Regions from separate parts of the Streptomyces sp. CY-1 genome, predicted to be linked through region 1. Evidence: riboswitches for the same ligand, from Rfam matches in the RefSeq annotation. Region 1 holds a riboswitch; the other holds the start of a gene.
What was found. Region 1 has a riboswitch for S-adenosylmethionine ahead of ACK1X7_RS42895 (glutathione S-transferase C-terminal domain-containing protein). Riboswitches for the same ligand answer to the same signal wherever they lie in the genome.
Positions count from the first base shown of each region.

Region 2: another riboswitch for S-adenosylmethionine. It lies ahead of thrC (threonine synthase); the one in region 1 lies ahead of ACK1X7_RS42895 (glutathione S-transferase C-terminal domain-containing protein).

Region 1 is NZ_CP178393.1:9,981,447-9,984,531, forward strand. It holds gene ACK1X7_RS42890 (Mut7-C RNAse domain-containing protein) at 48-791, shown strand; gene ACK1X7_RS42895 (glutathione S-transferase C-terminal domain-containing protein) at 833-1,678, opposite strand; SAM riboswitch class IV at 2,021-2,167, opposite strand; gene ACK1X7_RS42900 (PP2C family protein-serine/threonine phosphatase) at 2,254-3,085, opposite strand, start outside.
Region 2 is NZ_CP178393.1:6,615,457-6,618,541, reverse strand. It holds gene ACK1X7_RS28505 (cold-shock protein) at 1-76, opposite strand, end outside; gene ACK1X7_RS28500 (MoaD/ThiS family protein) at 486-764, opposite strand; gene thrC (threonine synthase) at 761-2,062, opposite strand; SAM riboswitch class I at 2,081-2,222, opposite strand; gene ACK1X7_RS28490 (glucosyl-3-phosphoglycerate synthase) at 2,415-3,085, shown strand, end outside.

The sequences.
Region 1 (3,085 bases):
CCGAAACGCCATCGCCTCGGGCCCGGCCCGCCTGGCATGCTGGCGGTGTGAACGGACCCGAGATCCATCTCAGTCTCGCCCCCGAACTGCGATTCTTCGCCGTCCCGGAGCGGCGCCGCCCGTGGACGGCCGTGGTCACCGATGGCGCCTCCACCCTCGGCCATGTCGTCGAGTCGCTCGGGGTCCCGCTCACCGAGGTCGGCCGGCTGGTGGTGAACGGCGAGGAGACCGCCGTCTCGCATGTGCCGAGCGCGGGGGAGACCGTGGAGGTCCATCCGGTCGTCCGCCCGCAGCGGGTGCCGGGCGCCCCGCTGCGCTTTCTGCTCGATGTGCACCTGGGCACGCTGGCGCGCCGGATGCGGCTGCTGGGCGTGGACGCCGCGTACGAGAGCGAGGACATCGGCGACCCCGAGCTGGCCGCGCGCTCCGCCGCCCAGCGCCGGGTGCTGCTCTCCCGCGACCGGGGGCTGCTGCGCCGCCGTGAGCTGTGGGCCGGGGCGTATGTCTACAGCGACCGGCCCGACGAGCAACTGCGGGACGTCCTCGGCCGGTTCACCCCGGGTCTGGCGCCCTGGACCCGCTGCACCGCCTGCAACGGCCCGCTGGAGGACGCCGACAAGGAGTCGGTCCGGGAGCGGCTCCAGCACGGCACCCGGCGCACCTACGAGGTCTTCGCCCGCTGCACGGTCTGCGAGCGGGTCTACTGGCGCGGCGCCCACCACGCCCGGCTGGAGGCCATCGTGGCCGGGGCGATGGACGAGTTCGGCGACGCCCGGGCCGCCCTGTCCTGAGCCGAGCCGCCCGGCAGAGTGCCTGGTCCTGGGGCGCGGACTCAGGACAGGTCGTCCTGGAGGGCCTCCGGAATCGTGGTGTGGAAGGCCGGATGGGCGTGCAGCCGCCGCACATAGGCGCGCAGCCGCCCATGGCGGGAGACCCGCTGGGCCGCGTCGGCGTCCAGCCGGAGCCGGTGCTCGGTGTCGAGCTGGACGAGGGCCACCCACAGGTCCACATCGGCGGCGGTCAGCTCGCCGCCCAGGGCGTACGGCGCGGTCGCGAGGCTGCGGTCCAGGCGCCCGAGGGCGGTCAGCAGCCGCTCCAGCGCGGCGTCCCGGCACTCCGCCTCGTGCGCCGTCCCGGCCTGCCGCGCCGCGTGGGTGATGTCGTCGTCGAGGAGTTCCCGGAGGGCGTCGATGTCCGCGGCGCGGGGCGCCGGGCGCAGCCGGGGGCGTCCCGGTCCGCCGCCGTCGCTCAGATGGCCGGCGAGGTCGCGCAGGATGTCGGGTGTGTGATTGCTGACGACACGTCCGGTCCAGCCGTCGCACAGCGCGGGCGCGTCCACCGGCCCGCCGTAGCGGTGCCAGGTGGCCTCGTAGGCCCCGCGCAGTGCGGCGAACGCCTCGGGGGTCTCGTCCGGGTGCCCGACGAGGGTGGTGGCGACGGTGTCCCGCAGCCCGAGCAGATCGAGGGTGATGGAGACGCGCAGCGAGAGCGGACAGCTCGCGGAGAGATAGAGCCGATAGCGATGCGGCACCGGATAGAAGCCACCGGCGAGGTCGACGCCGATGCGGCTGCGGAAGCGGTGCGGCGGCGCGGGCGGGACGATCCGGGGGCCGGGCGAGCAGGGGTCGGGGTCGAGAAGAGCGGCAGGACCTGAACTGACCGGAAACGTCTCGGACATGGCTCTCCAAGGCAAGGACGGAGCCCCGGCCCGCCGGTCTGGGCGGCGCCGATGGCGCTACGGAAGGGAAGCCCGCGCGGGGCGTTCGCCGGGAGGCTGCCGGGACGCACCCGGCCCCGGCGCGCTGGGCCGCGCTCGGTGACCGCGTCGATTCAGCCGGCTGGACTGGAGGCGCTGCAAATGCGCAGCAGATCGATGTGCAGACGCCTGGTCAGGAGGTGACGACGGCGGAGCGGGGACCGGAGCGGGGACCACCGCCGGGGACGCCGACGGGCGCATTCCCCGTCGCTGTCGGTCCTGGGCATCTCACCGATCCCATCATCGGGGGCTCGCGAGGCAGCGAGACCGCGCTTGTCCCGTCCGCACCGACGGAACCTGGTCGTCACCCGGGGGCACCCCGTCGCGGGAGAAGGGTTGCCTGTCAGCGAGCCGGGGCCGATGACCCATCCGAGCGGGGATTCCGCACGGTGGGCGCTGACCATCGTGACCGTCCCTGACAGTGTCGTCGCGCTCCGCGAGGGCGTCAACCCATGCCGGGACGGCCAACGCGGGCCGACGGCACGGTGGATGCCCGCTCAGCGGAACGGCCGCCGAGCGCCGCCGATGGCCCGCTCGATGAGGACCATGGCCGCGTCGTCCGCCAGCCGTCCCTCGGCATGCCGGACCAGCGCGTGGCGCAGCCGGTCCAGGTACTCGCCCGGGGTGGCACCGTCCAGCGTCTCCATGGTCCGGTGCAGCGGAAAGAACTCGTTGTAGTGGTTGCGGGCCTCGACCACGCCGTCGGTGTGCAGCAACAGCCGGTCACCGGGCAGGAACGGAAAGGTCTCGACGCGGATCGGGGGAGGGCTCAGGAACTCCTCCAGGCCGAGTGGCGGCAGCGGACGCGCCGGGTCCAGGGAGCGCACCTTGCGCTCGCGCATCACCAGGGGCGGCGGATGGCCGCGGTTGATCAGCTCGACCAGCGACTCGTCCGACACCTGGGCGAGGAGCACGGTGACGAACTGCTCCTCCAGCTCCTGCGGGTCCTGGAGCTGGGAGCGGTCCAGCAGCTCGTACTCGCGGGCCAGCGCGGCCGCACAGCGGTGCATCACCTCGGCCAGGTCCTGCTCGTAGTGCACCGCCTCCCGGAAGGCGCCCACCACCGCCGCGGCGGACCGCACCGCGGCCAGCCCCTTTCCCCGCACATCGCCGACGATCAGCCGCACTCCGTAGCGGGTGCACATCGCCTCGTAGAGGTCCCCGCCGATCTGCGCTCCGCGCTCGGCCGCCATATAGACGCTGGCGGTGTTCACGACACCGATCCGGGCGGGCAGCGGCCGCAGCACCACGTTCTGGGACACCTCGGCGATCCGGCGGATATGGGCCAGCTCGCTGTCCCGGCGCACCCGCACCGCGCTGGTCGCCACG
Region 2 (3,085 bases), 3.4 Mb from region 1:
CGTCCGCACCACCGTCGACCGCGATGAAGCCGTACCCCTTCTCCGCGTTGAACCACTTGACGGTGCCCTGAGCCATTCCTAACTCCCCTATTGCTGGCCCTTGCGCAGGACCGCACTCCGCGGACCCGGGTCAGACCTCACCCCCCGGATGTGGGGGGTGTGCGCCGGAACGCGTCGACCGCCGCTGAATGTATCCGTCCCAACGCCCTCTGCAACAGGTCAATCGGACGAGAATTCTGGGCACGGCCGAACGGTTAAAAGTGAGAAATTATGTGAAGTTCGGGCAAGCCGGGCGGGACATAGGGAACCAACCCGACAAATCGCGCTCACACTTTACGCACAACTTGACGAGTTCTCATATGTGGCTCCGACCCGGGGGCCATCGGGGAATCCGGGCAACTGTATCGCGATTCCACACACGGAATCGCCCCGTCCGGTTGTCCCCGGACGGGGCGATGCCAAAGGTGAGAGGGGTGGACGCGGGGTCAGCAGCCGCCCGCGACCGCCGGGATGATCGAGATCCCGGCACCGTCCGGGGTCGCCGTGGCCAGGCCGTCGGCGAAGCGGACGTCGTCGTCGTTGACGTAGACGTTGACGAAGCGGCGGAGCTTGCCGGTGTCGTCCAGCACACGGGCCGCGATGCCCTGGTGGTTCTTCTCCAGGTCCGCCAGGACCTCGGCGAGGGTCGCGCCCTCGGCGGGGACCTCGGCCTGACCGGCGGTGTAGGTGCGCAGGATGGTCGGAATTCGGACGTTGACGCTCATGCGAGACCAGCCTCTCGGAACGAGTCAAGGGTGGGGCGGATGATGGCGGAGGGACCCGTGGTGGGGGCCACCGCGTCGAGGGTCTTGAGGCCGTCGCCGGTGTTGAGCACGACGGTCGTCAGGGACGGGTCGAGCAGACCGTCCTCGATCAGCTTCTTGGTCACGCCGACGGTCACCCCGCCCGCGGTCTCCGCGAAGATCCCCTCGGTGCGGGCGAGCAGCTTGATCGCGTCGACGATCTGCTCGTCGTTCACGTCCTCCACCGCGCCGCCCGTACGGCGGGCGATGTCCAGGACGTACGGGCCGTCCGCGGGGTTGCCGATGGCCAGCGACTTGGCGATGGTCCGCGGCTTCTGCGGCCGGACGACGTCATGGCCGGCCTTGAAGGCGGCGGAGACCGGGGAGCAGCCCTCGGCCTGGGCGCCGAAGATCTTGTAGGGCTTGTCCTCGACCAGACCGATCGAGATCAGCTCCTTCAGCCCCTTGTCGATCTTGGTGAGCTGGGAGCCGGAGGCGATCGGGATGACGATCTGGTCCGGCAGCCGCCAGCCGAGCTGCTCGCAGATCTCGTAGGCCAGGGTCTTGGAGCCCTCGCCGTAGTACGGCCGCAGATTGACGTTGACGAAGCCCCAGCCCTCGCCCGCCGGGTCGCCGATCAGCTCGCTACAGAAGCGGTTGACGTCGTCGTAGGTGCCCTCGATGCCGACCAGCTCACCGCCGTAGACCGCGGCCATGACGACCTTGCCCGCCTCCAGGTCGTGCGGGATGAAGACGCAGGAGCGGAAGCCCGCGCGGGCGGCCGCGGCGCCGACCGCGCCGGCCAGGTTGCCGGTGGAGGAGCAGGAGAGGGTGGTGAAGCCGAAGGTCCGGGCGGCCTGGACGGCGATGGCGACGACCCGGTCCTTGAAGGAGTGGGTGGGGTTCCCGGAGTCGTCCTTGATGTGCAGCTCACCGGTGACGCCGAGCTCACGGGCGAGGTTGTCGGCCTTGACGAGCTGGGTGAAACCGGGGTGCAGGCTGGGCAGGTCCGCCACGTCCGCCGGGACGGGCAGCAGCGGGGCATAGCGCCAGATGCTGTTCGGACCGGCCTCGATGCGCCGCCGCAGCTCCTCCGGGTCACCGGCCGGCAGCTCGTACGCGACCTCGAGCGGCCCGAAACAGACCTCACACGCGAAGATCGGGCCGAGATCGAACCGCTCACCGCACTCCCGGCAGGACAATGCGATGGCGGGACCGAAGGCACCGGGGGCGTCGGAGGCGGAGGAAGTGGTTGAGCTTTCTACTGACTGCACAGCCATGGATGGCGAGGCCCTTTCTCCTCATCTTCCTCGCGACGCATTTCGCCACGAGACGGAATTGGCACCTTCCCGAGCCGGGAGCCTCGCTGCGGAATGCGAGATCGGCTGGAGGGTTGCCGGGGCTTCAACGGGCCGTTCCCTCTGCCCCTCTGGATGAGCGGTATGGCACCGGGCGGACCCGGGCGTTTGTCCGCACGGCATCGTCACGGGCTTCCTTGGTAAACACCGAGGTCGACCCCGACATACGACGGTCATGTGCGTTGTTCAAGACTGTAACCGACGGCCCGGATGGTTGAGCTAGCCGTCCGAAGCGCGAGATGGATCACAGCGACCACGGCAGGGAGAGACACAGGTGCTGGATGAGGTGGAGCGCTGGCTGAAGCACCGCTCCTGGTCGGCCGGCGACCGGCCGCTGGACCGCCTGCTGGACGCGAAACGGGGCTCGGCGACGACCCTGAGCGTGGTCCTGCCCGCCCTGAACGAAGAGGCCACGGTCGGCGAGATCGCCGCGACCATCCGCCGGGAGCTGATGGGCGAGTCGGCGCCGCTGGTGGACGAGCTGGTGGTGGTGGACTCCGGCTCGACGGACCGCACCGCCGAGGTCGCCGCGGCGGCGGGCGCCACCGTCGTCCCCCGCGACTCGCTGCTCCCCCGGCTGCCCGCGCTGCCCGGCAAGGGCGAGGTGCTGTGGCGCTCCCTGCTGGCCACGAGCGGCGACATCATCTGCTTCATCGACGCCGACCTGCGGGAATTCGATCCGCGCTTCGTCTCGGGGATCGTCGGTCCGCTGCTGACCGACCCCACGCTGCACCTGGTGAAGGGCATGTACGACCGCCCGCTCGGCGATGTGGCGGGCCAGGGCGGCCGGGTCACCGAGCTGGTCGCCCGCCCGCTGCTGAATCTGCACTGGCCCCAGTTGGCCGGGTTCGTCCAGCCGCTGGGCGGTGAGTACGCGGCGCGCCGCACGCTGCTGGAGCGGCTGCCCTTCCCGGTCGGCTACGGGGTCGAGCTGGGGCTGCTGGT